Regions from separate parts of the Nocardiopsis sp. iso_237 genome, predicted to be linked through region 3. Evidence: predicted binding sites of a transcription regulator. Region 3 holds the regulator's gene; each other region holds the start of a gene.

Region 1 (2,261 bases), 2.7 Mb from region 3:
ATCAGGACGTCGCTGAGCCCGGCTTCGACGGCCTCCTCCACGACGTACTGGATCGCGGGCTTGTCCACGATCGGCAGCATCTCCTTCGGGGTGGCCTTGGTGGCGGGCAGGAAACGGGTGCCCAGCCCCGCCGCCGGTACGACCGCCTTGGTCACGGCGGCGTCGGTGCGGGGTCGCTTCTGGTCGGTGTCGGCGCTCATGAACGGCACTTTAGGACAGACAACCCCGATTACGTGGACCGATGACTTCCCGTGGCCGAGAAGTCCCCGTCGTTTCGGGCGAAGTCGTGGTAACCGCAACCGAGTGTTCACCCCTCCGGGGAGGCGGGGGCCGGGTGCCACACTGAGGCCCATGGGTGCCACGAACGAACACGACCGCGACGCCAAGCGCGCACTGCGCGCCCGCCTGCTCTCCGCGCGGCGGGAGAGGGACGCGGCGGAGCGCTCCCGTGTGGGTTCCGCCGTCCGCGACACCCTCATGGAACTGCCGTGGCTGGCCATGGGCGGAACCGTGGCCTGCTACTACTCCGTGGGAGGCGAGCCCGGCACCCGGGGGCTGGTCAACGCGCTGTGGAAGCGCGGCACGTACGTGCTGCTGCCGGTCTTCCTGCCCGACGGGACGCTCGACTGGGCGGCCTACGAAGGTCCGGACGGACTCGAACCGGCCGGACACGGACTGGTGGAGCCGACCGGGCACCGCTACGGCCCCGAGGTGCTGGGCCGCGCCGACGCGGTGGTCTGCCCGGCCGTGGCGGTGGACCGGAGCGGGACGAGGATGGGGCGCGGCGCGGGCTGCTACGACCGCGCGCTGCCGCTCCGGGGCCCGCACACGCCCGCGATCGCCGTGGTCCACGACGAGGAGTTCGTGGACGCGCTGCCCGCGGAGCCGCACGACCGGCCGGTGGACGCCGTCGTGACCCCGGGCGGCGGGCTCCACGTGTTCGACCCCGTCTCGGCGGTCTGGCCCGGCGGCGCCCCGGACGGCCGGCCCCGGTGAGGCCCGTGCGCCCCGGGACACGGGGCCGGGGGGATTAAGGCGACGGGGCGGAACGTTATGGCTGGCGGTCGTGTCCCGGACCTGCCCCGGAACGCGCGCACCCCGCGGCCCCCGGCCCGGCACCGCCCGGCTCACGGGACACCCGGCGCCGCAGCGGTGAGGGGTTGTCGCGGCCGTGGTCGGCGAACGCGTACTATTTAGCAGTCAACGGGTGTGAGTGCCAGCAAGGAGGACCCGGAACAGTGCCTACGTACCAGTACGCGTGCACCGAGTGTGACGCCCAGATGGAGGTCGTGCAGAGCTTCAGCGACGACTCGCTGACGGTCTGCCCCGAGTGCGAGGGGCGCCTGCGCAAGGTGTACTCCGCGGTCGGCATCGTCTTCAAGGGTTCGGGCTTCTACCGCACCGACAGCGGTAAGTCCACCACGAACAGCTCCGCCCTGACCGGTTCCAACACCGACGGCGGCACCGAGGGCAAGGGCGAGAAGTCCGCCGACTCCGCCAAGCCCTCCTCCGACTCCGGCGGCACCGGCACCCCCGCCGCCGCCTCCACCGCCAGCACGGGCGGCAGCGACAAGTCGAGCAGCAAGAGCACCAGCGGCAGCACCGCCGCGACCAGCAGCTGAGCCACCGCACCGTTGACCGTGGCCGCGCCGCCGAGGCCCCTCGGCGGCGCTTCTGTTGTCTCCGGGGCCCCCGGGCACTGCGGGGTCCGGGCGGAAATCCGCCCTGTGGACAACCCTCCCGGGCCGCCTCCCCCGGCCTAGCGTTGGAGGCATGAGCAACCCCCCGCCCCCGTTCCGGCTCCGGCGCGGCCCGCTCCGCCTCCTCGACCGTCACCGCCGCGCCATCGCCTCGGTCCTGACCGCCCTGGCCGTGGTCTGCGCGGTCCTCGTCCTGCGACCCCCACCCCAGCCCGAGGCGGAGGTGCTCGTCGCCGCCAGGGACCTCGACGCCACCGCGCCGCTGTCCGGGGACGACCTCACCCCGCTCGTGATGGCCGAGCGCTCCGTCCCGGACGGGGCCCTCGCCCCCGGGGACCCGACGTCCGGGCTCTCGCTGAACGCTCCGGTGCGCCGGGGCGAGGTACTGACCGACGCCCGGCTGAGCGACCCCCCGGCGCTCCGCTACGGCGCCGACATGGTCGCGGTCCCGGTGCGGGTGGCCGATCCAGGGGCGGTCGGTCTGCTCTCCCCCGGCAGCCGCGTGGACGTGCTCGCGGCCACGGGCGCCGACGGGTTCGGCGGACCGCACCCCGGACCCGG
Region 2 (2,261 bases), 2.8 Mb from region 3:
ATGACCTGGCCGCCGGTGAGGACGGCGATGTCCTGGAGCATGGCCTTGCGGCGCTCACCGAAGCCGGGCGCCTTGACCGCGGCCACGTTGAGGGTGCCGCGCATGCGGTTGAGCACCAGGGCGCCCAGGGCGTCGCCCTCGACGTCCTCGGCGATGATCAGCAGCGGCTTCTTGTTCTGGACGACCTGCTCCAGCAGCGGGAGCAGCTCGTTCAGGTTGCCGATCTTGCCCTGGCTGATCAGGATCTGCGCGTCCTCCAGGACGGCCTCCTGACGGTCTCCGTCGGTGACGAAGTAGGGCGAGATGTAACCCTTGTCGAACTGGAGGCCCTCGGTGAAGTCGAGCTCCAGACCGAAGGTCGGGGACTCCTCCACCGTGATGACGCCGTCCTTGCCGACCTTGTCGAAGGCCTCGGCGATGAGGTCGCCGATCTGGGCGTCCTGCGCGGAGTTGGTCGCCACGTAGGCGATGTCGGCGCGCTCCTTGATCGGCACGGCGCGCTCGAGCAGGATCTCGGAGACCCGGGCGGCCGCGGCGTCGATGCCCTTCTTGAGGGACATCGGGGAGGCGCCGGCGGCGACGCTGCGCAGGCCCTCGCGGACCAGCGCCTGCGCCAGCACGGTGGCGGTGGTGGTGCCGTCACCGGCGGCGTCGTTGGTCTTGGTGGCGACCTCCTTGACCAGCTGCGCGCCCAGGTTCTCGTAGGGCTCGTCCAGCTCGATCTCACGGGCGACGGTCACACCGTCGTTCGTGATGGTGGGGGCACCGAACTTCTTGTCGATGACGACGTTGCGGCCGCGCGGGCCGAGCGTCACCTTGACGGCGTTGGCGAGGCGGTCCACGCCCCGCTCGAGGGCGCGGCGGGCGTCGTCCTCGAACTCCAGGATCTTCGGCATGTGTGAGTACTTCCTCTAACGGTTCGGGTCGAAAGAGAACATCCCGCCCCGCCCGGCTTCAGGGCCGACCGGTGCGGGATGTTCGAAGGCTCTGCGCCGAGAGCTACTTCTCGACGACCGCGAGGAGGTCGCGGGCGGAGAGAACCAGGTACTCCTGGCCGTCGTACTTGACCTCGGTGCCGCCGTACTTGCTGTAGAGAACGACGTCGCCGACGTTCACGTCGAGGGCGACGCGCTTGCCGTTGTCGTCAAGGCGACCGGGACCCACGGCCAGGATCTCGCCCTCCTGGGGCTTCTCCTTGGCGGTGTCCGGGATGACCAGACCGGAGGCGGTGGTCTGCTCAGCCTCCAGGGTCCTGACCACGACGCGGTCCTCGAGCGGCTTCAGCACGGTCTTGGTGGCGGTCGACACGGTGTGACCTCCCCCTTCAAAGTCTCGGTGTATCTGACGTCGGCCCATGCGTGAGCACGGACCAACCACGTAAAAGGGGCGACCGCGGCGGCCTGTCGTCGCGGGTGCCAGACCGGCCTCGTCGCGTTTAGCACTCTACCCCCGAGAGTGCCAGAATGGAAATGTGGCGGGGCTCCGGACCCTGGGGCGGACCCGCCACCCGTCGTGCCCACAGCAGGAGGTTCCATGCGCGTTCCCGCGTTCTCGGCGCTGCTCACCGACGCGGGACGGGAGGTCCTCGCCGGGGTGGACCCCGCCGCCGCGGCCAGCAACCCCCTCGCCGCCGCTTCGCGGCTGCGCGCCGACCCCCGGGTCGCCGCACTCGACCCCGACCTCCCCGTGTCCGAGCTCGTCAACGCCGTGATGACCCAGGTGGGCCTGCGGGAGCGGGGCCGGGCCAAGTTCGGGGAGAACGCCGCGCGCATGTACTTCACCCCGAACGGGCTGGAGCAGTCCACCCGCCGGACCGTGGCCGAGTACCGCGCCGAGCGCACCGCCCGGCACCTGCCCCCCTCGGTGGCCGGGGGCGCCGTCGCGGGCGACCTGTGCTGCGGGATCGGCGCGGACCTGCTGGCCCTGGCCGGTCGGGGCGTGCCGGTGGAGGGCGTGGACGCCGACCCCCTGACCGTGGCGGTGGCCCGGGCCAACATCGAGGCGCTGGGGCTCACGGAGCACGCCCGCGTCCGGGAGGGCGACGTGAACGCGGTCGCGGTGGGCGACCACCCGCTGCTGTTCTGCGACCCGGCTCGGCGCGGAGGGCGGGGCCGGGTGTTCGACCCGGCCGCCTACTCGCCGCCGTGGGACGTGGCCACCCGGCTGGCGGAGGGCGCGAAGGCCGCCTGCCTGAAGGCCGCCCCGGGTATCCCGCACGAGGTCCTCTCCCCCGCCGCCTCGGCCGAGTGGATCTCGGTGGA
Region 3 (2,261 bases):
CCAGGAGCCGATGCCCACCGCACCCGGACGCACGGCCTGCCACACGTCCACATAGGGATGACCGACCACGAGGACGTCCGCGCCCCGGACGCGCTCCGCGATCCGGCTCTCCTTGGACCCCGGCACCAGGTGGTCCACCAGGACCCCCAGCCGACGTCCCGGCCCCGGCGCGAACTCCGCCACCACCGAGGGAAGGTCGTCGACACCCTCCAGGAACTCGACGGCCACCCCCTCCACGCGCAGGTCGTGGCCCCACACCTTCTCGACCAGCTCGGCGTCGTGGGCGCCCTCCACGTAGATCCGGCTCTCCCGGGCCGTGCGCGCCCGCGCGTCGGTCACCGCGATCGAACCCGAGGCGCTGCGCAGGGGAGCCCTGGGTGCCGCCGCCGGACGCACCAGCGTCACCGGCTCACCGTCCACCAGGAACGCGGCCGGTCCCAGCTCGAACACCCTGCGGCGCCCGTCCCGGTCCTCCAGGGTCACGGCGGCCTTGTCCCAGGACACCACCGCCCCGCAGAAGGTCTCGTCGGCGTCCTCCACGACCAGGTCATGGCTGAGGGGTATCTCGCGTACCGCGCCCTTCCGGGGTCGTCGCCAGTCTCCCGCCAGAACGTCGCGGCCGTATCGGCCGGTTCCCTTGGTAACCACGGTGGTGCAGTCTACTGGTGACGGACCCGGGAAACCCGTTGGCGGTGGCGCACGTCGCCGCTCGGGTAGGGAAGAAGCACCCCCCGTCCCCGTGTTACCGCCTGCGGGTAGCCGTGTGGGTTTGCGGCCGGGCATAGAATTAGCACTGAGGACCTTGGAGTGCCAGGAGGTGGCGAGTTGCTGGATGAGCGCAAGCTCGCAGTCCTGCGTGCGGTCGTCGAGGACTTCGTCAACACCAACGAACCCGTGGGTTCGCGGGCGTTGGCGGACCGTCACCCCCTTGGTGTCTCCCCGGCGACCATTCGCAACGACATGGTCGCCCTGGAGGAGGACGGCTACATCGCCCAACCCCACACCAGTGCGGGACGGGTGCCCACCGACAAGGGGTACCGGCTCTTCGTCGACCGGCTCTCCTCCGTCAAGCCGCTCTCGGCGGCCGAACGGCGTGCCATCGAGTCGTTCCTCGGCGGTGCCGTGGACCTCGACGAGATCGTCGCCCGCACGGTGCGGCTGCTCGCGCAGCTCACCCGGCAGGTCGCGATCGTCCAGTACCCGTCGCTGACCCGCTCGTCGGTGCAGCACGTGGAACTGGTGCCGCTCGGCGGCCAGCGCATCATGATGGTCGTCATCACCGACACCGGACGGGTCGAACAGCGCGTCATCGACGGGCTGGGATCGGTCAGTGAGACCGTGGTGGACGACCTGCGCAGCATGCTCAACCGCGCCATCGCAGGCAGACACCTCGGCGACGTGCCGGACGCGGTGGAGGACCTGCCCGCCCAGGTCGCACCGGAGGACCGTCCCGTCGCGGTCGCGATCCTCTCCGTCCTGCTGGAGAGCCTCGTGGAACGTCACGAGGAGAAGATCGTGCTGGCTGGCACCGCCAACCTCGCCGCGGTCGACTTCGCGGCCAGCCTGCGCGACGTGCTTGAGGCACTGGAAGAGAACATGGTCCTCATACGACTCCTCGGTGAGGCCAAGGACCCCTCCATGCTGACGGTGCGCATCGGCGCGGAGAACTTCCACGAGGGCCTTCGATCCACTTCCATCGTGTCGGCTGACTACGGCGTGGGAAACCAGTCGCTGGCCAAGATCGGAGTGGTGGGCCCCACCCGTATGGACTACCCAGGGACGATGGGCGCCGTCCGTGCGGTGGCCCGGTATGTCGGACAGATTTTGGCAGGACAGTAACTCAGTGGCCAGAGACTATTACCAGGTTCTCGGGGTGCGTCGCGACGCGTCCAAGGACGAGATCAAGAAGGCGTACCGGCGGCTCGCGCGCGAGCTCCACCCGGACATCAACCCGGACCCCGCCACCCAGGAGCGCTTCAAGGAAGTGACCCAGGCCTACGAGGTCCTCTCCGACGAGAACAAGCGTCGGATGTTCGACATGGGTCAGGACCCCTTCGCCCCAGGTGGCGGCGGCGGTGCCGGAGGCTTCGGCAACGCGGGCGGGTTCGCCTTCGACGACATCATGAACGCCTTCTTCGGCGGTGGACAGCCCGGCGGCCGCGGCCCCCGGGAGCGGGTCCGGCGCGGGCGCAGCATCAAGATTCGTATCGAGCTCGACCTCGTCGAGACAGCGTTCGGGGTCAGCCGGGAGATCACCTTCC

What was found. Region 3 encodes HrcA, which represses chaperone genes, less so after heat shock. Its sites were predicted from a motif close to TTGGCACTCTCNNNNNGAGAGTGCCAA; they were not measured.
Region 1: the regulator HrcA is predicted to act here: its motif matches at 1,194-1,220, upstream of AC0VYM_RS04040 (FmdB family zinc ribbon protein).
Region 2: the regulator HrcA is predicted to act here: its motif matches at 1,436-1,462, upstream of groES (co-chaperone GroES).

Annotation. Positions count from the first base shown of each region.
Region 1 covers NZ_CM149669.1:851,600-853,860, reverse strand. Annotated here, with positions in the region: gene galU (UTP--glucose-1-phosphate uridylyltransferase GalU) at 1-200, opposite strand, end outside; gene AC0VYM_RS04045 (5-formyltetrahydrofolate cyclo-ligase) at 352-996, shown strand; gene AC0VYM_RS04040 (FmdB family zinc ribbon protein) at 1,239-1,622, shown strand; gene AC0VYM_RS04035 (SAF domain-containing protein) at 1,774-2,261, shown strand, end outside.
Region 2 covers NZ_CM149669.1:908,574-910,834, reverse strand. Annotated here, with positions in the region: gene groL (chaperonin GroEL) at 1-896, opposite strand, end outside; gene groES (co-chaperone GroES) at 1,000-1,308, opposite strand; gene AC0VYM_RS04305 (class I SAM-dependent methyltransferase) at 1,534-2,261, shown strand, end outside.
Region 3 covers NZ_CM149669.1:4,670,660-4,672,920, reverse strand. Annotated here, with positions in the region: gene AC0VYM_RS21255 (DUF3097 domain-containing protein) at 1-648, opposite strand, end outside; gene hrcA (heat-inducible transcriptional repressor HrcA) at 826-1,839, shown strand; gene dnaJ (molecular chaperone DnaJ) at 1,844-2,261, shown strand, end outside.